Regions from separate parts of the Neobacillus sp. NPDC097160 genome, predicted to be linked through region 2. Evidence: predicted binding sites of a transcription regulator. Region 2 holds the regulator's gene; each other region holds the start of a gene.
What was found. The regulator Rex, encoded in region 2, represses fermentation and respiration genes when NADH is low (regulators of the CRP and FNR family bind a similar motif). The targets are predictions, from matches to a motif close to TTGTGAAATATTTCACAA.
Positions count from the first base shown of each region.

Region 1: ACIQXV_RS27385 (DoxX family membrane protein) is a predicted target of Rex. The motif match lies at 1,788-1,805, and genes of this name have one in related genera.
Region 3: ACIQXV_RS06080 (TorD/DmsD family molecular chaperone) is a predicted target of Rex. The motif match lies at 1,737-1,754, and genes of this name have one in related genera.

Region 1 covers NZ_JBIWDU010000028.1:43,657-46,936, forward strand. Annotated here, with positions in the region: gene ACIQXV_RS27370 (NADP-dependent oxidoreductase) at 1-694, opposite strand, end outside; gene ACIQXV_RS27375 (ArsR/SmtB family transcription factor) at 738-1,073, opposite strand; partial or broken gene ACIQXV_RS27380 (CueP family metal-binding protein) at 1,314-1,466, shown strand; gene ACIQXV_RS27385 (DoxX family membrane protein) at 1,828-2,325, shown strand; gene ACIQXV_RS27390 (hypothetical protein) at 2,554-2,850, shown strand; gene ACIQXV_RS27395 (hypothetical protein) at 3,136-3,280, shown strand, end outside.
Region 2 covers NZ_JBIWDU010000022.1:87,192-90,471, reverse strand. Annotated here, with positions in the region: gene ACIQXV_RS25495 (ABC-F family ATP-binding cassette domain-containing protein) at 1-839, opposite strand, end outside; gene moaC (cyclic pyranopterin monophosphate synthase MoaC) at 1,010-1,507, shown strand; gene ACIQXV_RS25485 (redox-sensing transcriptional repressor Rex) at 1,542-2,201, shown strand; gene ACIQXV_RS25480 (YhbD family protein) at 2,312-2,935, shown strand; gene ACIQXV_RS25475 (polymer-forming cytoskeletal protein) at 2,948-3,280, shown strand, end outside.
Region 3 covers NZ_JBIWDU010000003.1:326,477-329,756, reverse strand. Annotated here, with positions in the region: gene ACIQXV_RS06085 (DMSO/selenate family reductase complex A subunit) at 1-1,061, opposite strand, end outside; gene ACIQXV_RS06080 (TorD/DmsD family molecular chaperone) at 1,054-1,719, opposite strand; gene ACIQXV_RS06075 (DUF6509 family protein) at 1,969-2,253, shown strand; gene ACIQXV_RS06070 (cold-shock protein) at 2,297-2,500, opposite strand; gene ACIQXV_RS06065 (cold-shock protein) at 2,639-2,839, opposite strand; gene ACIQXV_RS06060 (nucleoside hydrolase) at 3,094-3,280, opposite strand, start outside.

The DNA.
Region 1 (3,280 bases), on a different contig from region 2:
CAATTTTTCCTCCGCTTTTTATCACTTCGAATGATTTTTCGAGAATCTCGCCCCCAAGTGTATCAAATACAGCATCATAGTTTTTCAGTATCTCTTCAAATTTATCCGTCTTGTAATTTATTATTTCATCTGCACCAAGAGATTTTACTAAATTCCCACCAGCTTCACTGGCAGTCGTTGCAACAGTGGCACCCATTAATTTGGCCAGTTGAATAGCAAAGGTACCGACACCACCAGCCCCAGCCTGAATTAAAATCTTTTGTCCCTTTTGTAATTGCAAAATGTCTGTTAGGGCTTGATAGGAGGTTAACCCAACCAGCGGGATCGATGCTGCTTCTTCAAAGCTCAAATTTTTAGGTTTTAAGGCGATGTCATCTTCATGAATAGCGATATATTCAGCAAAAGTACCGATTTTACTCTTACGTGGACGTGCATATATTTCGTCACCAACTTTAAAACGAGTCACTTTTGCGCCAACCTTTGCAACGACACCAGAAAAGTCATTCCCTAAGATAAGAGGCATTTTATATTTAACTAACAATTTCACTTTCCCATCGCGTATCTTAAAATCAACAGGATTAATACTAGCTGCATGAATTTCTGCGAGTACCTCATATTCACCAATTTCAGGTGTGGGCATTTCTGCCAAGCGCATTGGAACTTTCCCATACCTATCAATAACCATTGCTCTCATAGCCTATACCTCCAAAATAATGTGTGGTTTAAATTCCATCATTTCAATAAAAGTTCTGCATGAACTTATCAATATCCAACACAAGCGTTCTTAATAAACCTAATTCTGTACGTACATTAATATAATAAAAGTTTTTTGTCCCTTCTTTACGCATTAAAATAATACCGGCATCTCGTAAAACCTTAAGATGATGGGACACAGCAGGTCGAGAAAGATGTGTTTGTTCAGTGATTTCACCCACACGTAATCCTGTTTGACAATCCGTCCCCATTAGAACTAACAAGATCGATTGACGTGTTTCATCACCAATTGCCAATAGTACTTTTTGACAATTAATAAAACCCTCTTTGATCATATTTAGTTGGTCCTGTTTATTCATTCAGTAAAATACCTCCAATAATCGGTTTAATGGTTTAAGTTGATGAACCATATCGTCGAATACAACAATATACTACTGTTATGTTAGGTGCAATATTGAGAAAGCAAATCGAGACGAATACATCTTAGAGGGGAAGCATCATTAACTTTTAATGTTTATCAACTTAAAAAAGGGGACTATGTTTGATGATAACTCTAAGAAATAAAGCAACTTTAGTATCCCACTTGATCCTTTAAAAAAGTTAAGACCCAATCTAATGGATTTATCGATTTTTGGCTGCCTCGTGATAAAACGGATCAGATAAAGTTTGAATATGACGGAAAAAAGGCAGAATCAGAGATTGCCACTTTGGAAGGTGATCCTACTTGTATTACAACCATGCAGCTGAAGTAGTGAATTACTTAGTAAATATGAGTCGTATATATGAACTAAAAAATGGTCAGTCCCCTGCCAATTTCACGTGCGGGAACTACCCCTTTTTAACCAATTTTTTGAATTTGCTTTCATCTGCTGGATGAAACCAACTGTTCACATTAAATTCATATTTCTAACATTAATATGTTAAAAAACTGTGAAAGTCGTTGCCAATTGGATCCAAACTGAGTATATTTAAAGTGTAGAGAAGATAGTGAAAACAATCACAAACTTCACTACAAAATCCAGCTAGCTGATCAGCCCCTTAACGAAAGGGGACACAAAAATTTTTCAATAAACTTGTGAAATATTTCACAAGGACTAATAGGAGATGATTGTGATGAGATGGTACAAAACCCCTCTAACAGCAGGTGTTTGGACAGTTTTACGAATATGGCTTGGCTTACAATGGATTGAGGCAGGTTTTCATAAAATAACAGGCGGATTTGATGCTGCCGGATTCCTAAAAGGTGCTCTTGCAAATGCAACTGGTGATCATCCAGCAGTTCAAGGATGGTATGCTGAGTTCTTACAACAATTTGCAATGCCAAACGTTCATATTTTCAACGTATTAATACCTTGGGGAGAATTACTTGTTGGTATTGGTTTAATCGTCGGTTTAGCAACAATTCCAGCTTTAATTGCCGGAGCCTTCATGAACTTAAACTTTATGTTAGCTGGTACAACAAGCACTAATCCAATACTTTATACAGCAGCAATGATTCTCTTATTCGCAGGAGCCGGTGCTTACTACTTTGGACTTGACCGATTTGCGGTTCCATTTATCAAAGGCTATTTCAAAATAGGTCATGAAAAACCTGCCGAAAATGCTCGATAGCTGTTACGATTTCAAATAACGTAACTTACTTCAAAATAACCATGGAAAATCAGGCAATCACTAAGACTGCCTGATTTTAATTTTAACTATTAAATGTTTGATTTAAGGTCTTTTAATTTTTGTTTGGCATCATCATCTGAGAGGATAGTGCGAAGTAAGAATCCCAATTAGATAAGTTGGATTCATTTTTCATAAAAAACTTATGTGAAATGAATCCAATAAGGGGTATTGGATGCAATTTTGAAAAAAATTCTGAGTGGAATAAATCCAATAGGGGGTATTGAATTCATTTTTGATAAAAATTCTGAGTGGAATGAATCCAATAAAGGGAGCATTGGATTTATTTTTAATAAAAATCTTCAATTCTACATCGAAGATACGGATGGCAATGTGGAGCTGAATGAAATAGTTAAGACTCCATCGATAGATTTGGTAATTTTTGGTTGCGTGCGTGATAAAACATATCAGATAAAGTTTGAATATACCGGAATAAGGCAGAATCAAAGATTTTCACATTTGAAGTAGTGAATTACTTGGTTTATATGAGAAATATTGAACTAAAAAAGGGTCATCCCCATCACGTGAAATCGGCAGGGCTGACTCTTTTTTTAAAAGGTGAATACCTGAATTGAATGCCGATAACTGAACCCTAGGGTAATGAAGTGTTAATGCAGTGGGGGACAGAGCCCTTTTTTAATAAAAGGTCTAAAGCCAAAATCAATCAAAAAAGAATAAGAACTTGATGGATATGATAATCCTAAGGAATAAAAGAATAGTTTGATCCCATTTATGAGGGGGGCGGACAAGAAGATGTTTTCATTGCGTGGGGATGCTCACAAGGTTTTTCTTAGACTTAAAAATACTATTGATGATGGCCAGTCCATTCATCAAATGAAGGAATATAGAGAAATCCAAGCTATTCAGGATTTATATAGGTCACTCGACAGTTCTACAT
Region 2 (3,280 bases):
CGTTGGATAAAGTCCTTTAGGTTATCGACTTCTTGCTGCTGCTTTTCATAAAGTTTTATGTCGCGCTCATAATTAGCGGCTTTTTGTTCAAGGTAAGAACTATAATTACCCGTAAACCGCGCGATTTGCTTTCGTGATACCTCATAGACCTGTGTAACAACCTTATCTAAAAAATAGCGGTCATGGGAAACAATTAAAATCGCGCCATCATAGCCCTGCAAGTATTGCTCGAGCCATGATAGGGTATCAATATCCAGATGGTTTGTGGGCTCGTCCAGAATTAAGATATCGGGTCTCGTTAACAGCAGCTTGCCAAGGGCTAGCCGGGTTTTCTGTCCGCCGCTTAAACTAGAAATCATTAGGGAACTTTCGAGAAAATTTAACCCATGCAGGACGGAGCGCATATCTGCTTCGTATTGATAGCCTCCCTGTTCCTTAAATTGCACTTGGAGCTGATCATATTCTTTTATAATTCTCTCGTATTTCACCGTGTTTTCGAACACATTAGGATCGGCCATTTGCACTTCCAGATTGCGCAGTGATTTTTCCATCGTGCGAAGCGGTTCGAAGACAGTCAACATTTCTTCCCAAATGGACAAATTAGATTCAAGGCCGGTATTTTGCGCTAAATAGCCGATCGTCACTTCTTTTGGCTTGATAATCTCACCGCCATCATGTGACAAGTGGCCGGCAATAATCTTCAATAATGTCGATTTTCCAGCGCCGTTTCGACCGACGAGGGCAACTCGGTCCCGCGTTTGTAATTCTAGCTTTATATTCGATAAAATAAGGTCAGCGCCATAATATTTTTGTAGTTGATTAACCTGCAACAAAATCATCTTTATTCACCTCTGTACATACTAGTAGTGTACCGTATAAAGGGAATGTCGGCAATAAAGCGCTAGTCTTTCAGTATCAGGCGATGTCTTTACTCAGATAAAAAAGTTCAAAGTTTCACACACATAAAAGGAAAAATAGTGTATTATTTTTGGATAGGAGGATATTTTTTATGGTAGAATTTACTCATTTTAATAAAGAAGGCAGAGCAAAGATGGTCGATGTCAGCGACAAACTGGAAACGGCACGTACCGCTCTGGCTCATTCCAGCATAACGGTTAGTAAAGAAATTTTTGAAAAAATAACCAATCATGACATGAAAAAAGGTGATGTTTTAGCAGTAGCTCAGGTTGCGGCAGTCATGGCGGCTAAAAAGACTTGGGATCTCATTCCGATGTGTCATCCAATTCCCTTAACAGGGGTAAATATCTCCTTTTCATGGGAAAAGGGTCAGCAAGAAAATTATCAATTACAAATTGCTGCAGCGGTTAAAACAAAAGGGAACACGGGTGTGGAAATGGAAGCGTTAACAGCCGCTTCAGCTTGTGCTTTAACCGTCTATGATATGTGTAAAGCAGTCGATAAAGGCATGGTCATTGGACCGACCTATTTAGTTGAGAAAACGGGCGGAAAAAATGGTGACTTTAAGCGAACTGAACAAGTGAAATGATCGTTAACTAAAATTTAAAGGGGTGTGGGAGATTATGAGTAATGAAACGATGAAGATACCACAGGCGACAGCCAAACGGCTGCCCCTCTATTATCGATTTTTAAAAAACCTGCATACTTCCGGCAAGCAAAGGGTCTCATCTGCGGAATTAAGTGAAGCGGTTAAGGTCGATTCGGCAACGATTCGCCGCGATTTTTCGTATTTCGGTGCATTAGGGAAAAAAGGCTATGGGTACAATGTCAATTACTTACTAACCTTCTTTCGTAAAACACTCGACCAGGATGAATTAACAAAGGTTGCGTTAATTGGCGTAGGTAATCTTGGTACGGCCTTTTTAAACTATAATTTTTTAAAAAATAATAACACAAAAATAGAATGTGCTTTCGATGTCGATCCGGCAAAAATGGGAACCAAAATCCGCGAGGTACCGGTTTACAATATGGATGAATTGGAAAAGGTGCTGACGGATGCACAAATATCAGTTGCGATTCTAACCGTTCCGGCTCCCGTAGCACAGATGATTACCGACCGACTTGTGAAAGCTGATGTGAAAGGGATATTAAACTTTACCCCGGCAAGATTAAATGTCCCTCCGTCCATTCGGGTTCATCATATCGACTTAGCAGTAGAACTGCAATCACTCATTTACTTTTTAAAGCATTATCCGACAGAGACAGAGGAAATAGAAGAATAAGTTGAAGTGGGTTATTCACAGAAAGTGGTGAATAGCCCTTTTTTTATTTTCAGTCTTTACATGCGTAACAGTGTTATGTTACATTATAAGACAGAAAGGGGTTTTTACTAATGAGCGAGGAGTTAATTTCTAAAAAGGATTTATTGGATATGGCAGGGATTTCGTACGGACAGCTATATCGCTGGAAACGAAAGGATCTCATTCCAGAGGAATGGTTTGTTCGAAAGTCAACGTTTACGGGCCAGGAAACATTTTTTCCAAAAGAAAAGATCTTAGAACGGATCGACAAGATTCAGACGATGAAAGAGAATCTTTCCTTGGATGAACTGGCAGATATGTTTTCTCCTAATGTAACAGAGTTACATTTCACTAATGATGAACTAGTAAAACGTAACATTGTTTCGGGTGCGGTTATGGACTTATATCTTGAGCATGAAAAGGGCGGATCACATTTTGATTTTTCAAGAATTCTTGAAGTCTATGTATTAGAGAAGCTGCTGCAATCCGGGGAAATTAACCTAGATGAAGGGAAAATGCTGCTTCAAGTCGTAAAGGATAATAGGGGATTAATCAAACAGAAAAACGGGGAAATCGTGCTGACAAGAAAATTGGGGGTTTCATCGTGCTTTTTACTCATAAATACGGAGGAAATAAAGTTTGAACAGGGAACGAAAATCGTTGTGCAGCTTTCTCTTGTGAAATGTATGGAAGAGATGAAAGCGAAACTATTATAAAGGAGAATGACCATGGATACGAAAAAAAGGGGAGACCTGAATCTTAACGGCTTTGGGTCAGCAAACGGCGGGGAATTTCACCATGTAACTATCAATGGAAAAGGAACAGTTAACAGCGATATAGAGTGTGTAGTATTTGAATGTCATGGTTCGGGTATGGTCAACGGGAATGTCATGACGAATAAAGCGAAGGTTAACGGAAACGGAAAAATTAAAGGGAATCTCGAATGCAAAATGTTAACAGTGGATGGAACAGCGAAAATTGAAAATAACCTCTATGTGGATCATTTCAAGGTGGCGGGAAAAGCGACTATCGGTGGAAGGGTAAAGGCAGAGGAAATCAAA
Region 3 (3,280 bases), on a different contig from region 2:
ACACGGCAAATCTTTTCAGCCCATTCGGGTGTTTTGGCAAAGCCATCACTAACACCTAATAAGTAGCTTTTTAAAGACTCTTCCCCCGCTACCCCATCAGGCATATGCTCTCCATCAAAGCCAATACAGTATTTATCAAGAAATGCTTGATCATGTAATTTCTCCGTAATAATGACATACCCCATTGCATCCATCAACGCATTATCAGTCGTGGGGAGAATCGGAATCCATTCATCGGCAAACGCAATTGCAGTATCCGTATATCGGGGATCAATCACAATGATTTTTGCACCATTTTTCTTTGCTTGCATCAAATATTCACGGTACGGTGTCGAAAAAATCATCTCTGACGGATTTTGTCCCCACAAAATGATATATTTCGAGTGTAAAAGAGAATCAAAGCTGCTTCCGGAATTATTCGTCCCGTATGTATATGGCGTGGCTACATTTCCCGCCCCAGAACTATAGTCATTACTATAATTTAAATAGCCCCCTGCAAGTGATAATAGTTTCCTAGCGGCATTCTTACCTCCATGTAAACCCCAGCTTTGCCCTGATGCATAGTTGACATATCTAGACTCTGGACCGTATTGATCACCAATTCGCTTTACCTCGGATGCAATGGTTTCGATTGCCTCATCCCATGAAATGCGCGTAAATTTCCCTTCACCACGTTTACCTACTCGTTTCATCGGATATTTAAGGCGGTCAGGGTGATAGAGCATACTTCGATAATTTCTACCTCTTACACAGGCTCTTAAGGGCGGTGTAGATAAATCACCGCTTTCCTGTGTATCTGTACTGACACGAACCACCACGCCATCCTTCACATGAGCTTTAATGACACAGCGGCCCCCACAATTATTAATACTGCAGGTTGAAATAATTTTTTCGGTGTCCTTGGCACTCACAATCTTCGTTTCTTCTTTACGTTCCACAAGCATCTTTGTGCCAATTCCCCCAGCGATAACGGGAATCCCAATAGCCCCGGACCATTTCAAAAAAGTCCGCCGCTGCATTTTATTCGTTAAAAAGTTCGTTAAATGGTTATTTTCAGTCACCGGTCAATACCTCCCTTATTTCCACTAAGTATGTTAAATCTTGGATTAAATAGTCTTCGAGAAGCATTGCTGCCCCCAAATATAAATGACTTTTGGTATTCTCAATGACTCTTTCACAAAAGAATGGAATCCAGACAGTTAGATGTTTTTCCAGAAAATGAATTTGGCTGGCGATTAATTCCAGGATCCTTTCAGGCTTGGTCTCTTGCAAGCTTAAATCCGTAAGAAAGATCATAAATTCCAATTCAAGTAATAAGTGGTCATCAGGCTCATTATTTTCTTTTATATTTTGAAGACCAAATTGATGGTATTGCTCTCTGATTTGATACATCCATTCTTCGAATAACAGCTGATCCTTACTCCTGTAATAAGACTCCCAAGGGGGTGCCGTAAATGGCCCTGGACCAACGAATAGCCTTTGATATTCTTCATTCTCCTTTTTAATTTGTTCAGTAGATAGATGGTCAAAAAAGTGGCAAAGAATTTTTCCACCCTCATAAACTTCTTCTAATTCATGGAAATTAGCGCTATTCCGAATTTCTCCTAATAACATATTTGTTGGTGGTAAAAATATCAGATGGAGGAATTGATAAAGTTTTTTCCTCGATAATAAAAATGGATGTAATTGATTATGTAAAGGTTCAGTTGTTGTCGCCATGCCCTCATTCCCCTCGATTGTGAAATATTTCACATAATTATTCAAATTTTTTTCACCACTTTTCCTAATTACTTCAGATAGACCTTATATTTTTATCTTACCTCATTTTGCCAAAGTTGGAATCACTTTGTGCAATTATTCACATTATAGTCATAATCCGGAGGATGAGTATAATGGAGAAGAATTTTTTCAGTTATAAAGAAAATGTGTATAATAGGAGGGTCTACTAAACAGCAAAGGATGATCCCCATGAATATTATTGGCCATGAAGTTGAAAAACTAGAAGACCCATTTGGTTTATTATCAGGTGACCGCTATGAATTTTTCCTCGAACTTGAAATTGACGCGGAGGATGAACTTTACTCTGAAAAAGGTGTTGGCTTAAAAGTGATTTACGTCAGTGATGACAGTGGTGACAAAATTACCAACTATTATTTTTATGAACGCGGGAGCGAGAAGGTTTTTGATTTCGCGCTTGAAGAAGACGAGGAAGTACTAGTTCTGACCTATTGCTGTCAGCATCGAGAAGAATAATGAAAAAGCAGGGAGTTTGGATACTCCCTGCTAACATATTTCATTACATAAAATTCTTACTATGATTATGAATAACCTGAAGTTCTTTAGTTGATTGACTCATTTCACTTTTGCAAATGGGACAAAGGGGAACTTCACTGCTTTTAAAATTATCACGAACCCAGCACTTACAATTCTCTGAATTACATACCCAAATCTTAGTCTCTTCCAATTTGATTTCTTCATCATTTTTTCTACCAAACGCCAAAACGATCACTCCTTATAATTAGTTATGACTGTTTTTGAACACTTTGTTTGTAAGTTCTGATTCTATTAATCTAGAAATCATTATATAGATAAAAAAGTGATGCCTTCATTTATGCATCACCCATTTATTTTAAGAAAATTAAACTGTTTTTACGTTAGCTGCTTGTGGTCCACGAGCGCCTTCAACGATTTCAAAAGAAACCGATTGGCCTTCTTCTAATGTTTTGAAGCCTTCTGATTGAATAGCTGAGAAGTGAACGAATACATCTTGACCGCCATCAGCTTCAATAAATCCGAAACCTTTTTCTGCATTAAACCATTTTACTTTACCGTTATTCATGGATTTTACCCCCAACAATTTGTTCACTTTAAGTTAATCGTCTATTTAAAATAATAAAAAAGACGTAATTACACGATTGGGTAAAGGATATCACCCACATGTTCGTGCAGTTACGAACTTAACACAATAAATATTAACGTACATTAAAGCGTAACTCTATTTTATCGTAATTTGCTTCTAAAGTCAATTGAATTTCTAAAACTAGGAAATACTGAAAATATTTTGTATTAAAAAAGATGAAACCATATTGGGTTTCATTTTTTGTGAAAATCCCCTTGCAAAAAGATCTCCATAAAATTGACGATAAATTTTTGTATGTCTGCCTCCATACCAATGTAATCTAAACTTTCCGGCGGCTCTTTATCAGGTTTTGGGCGAAAATCAGCAATACTTTTGCCTTTGGCATTGCCAAATTCCTCTACTGTGACACGACGGGGAAAA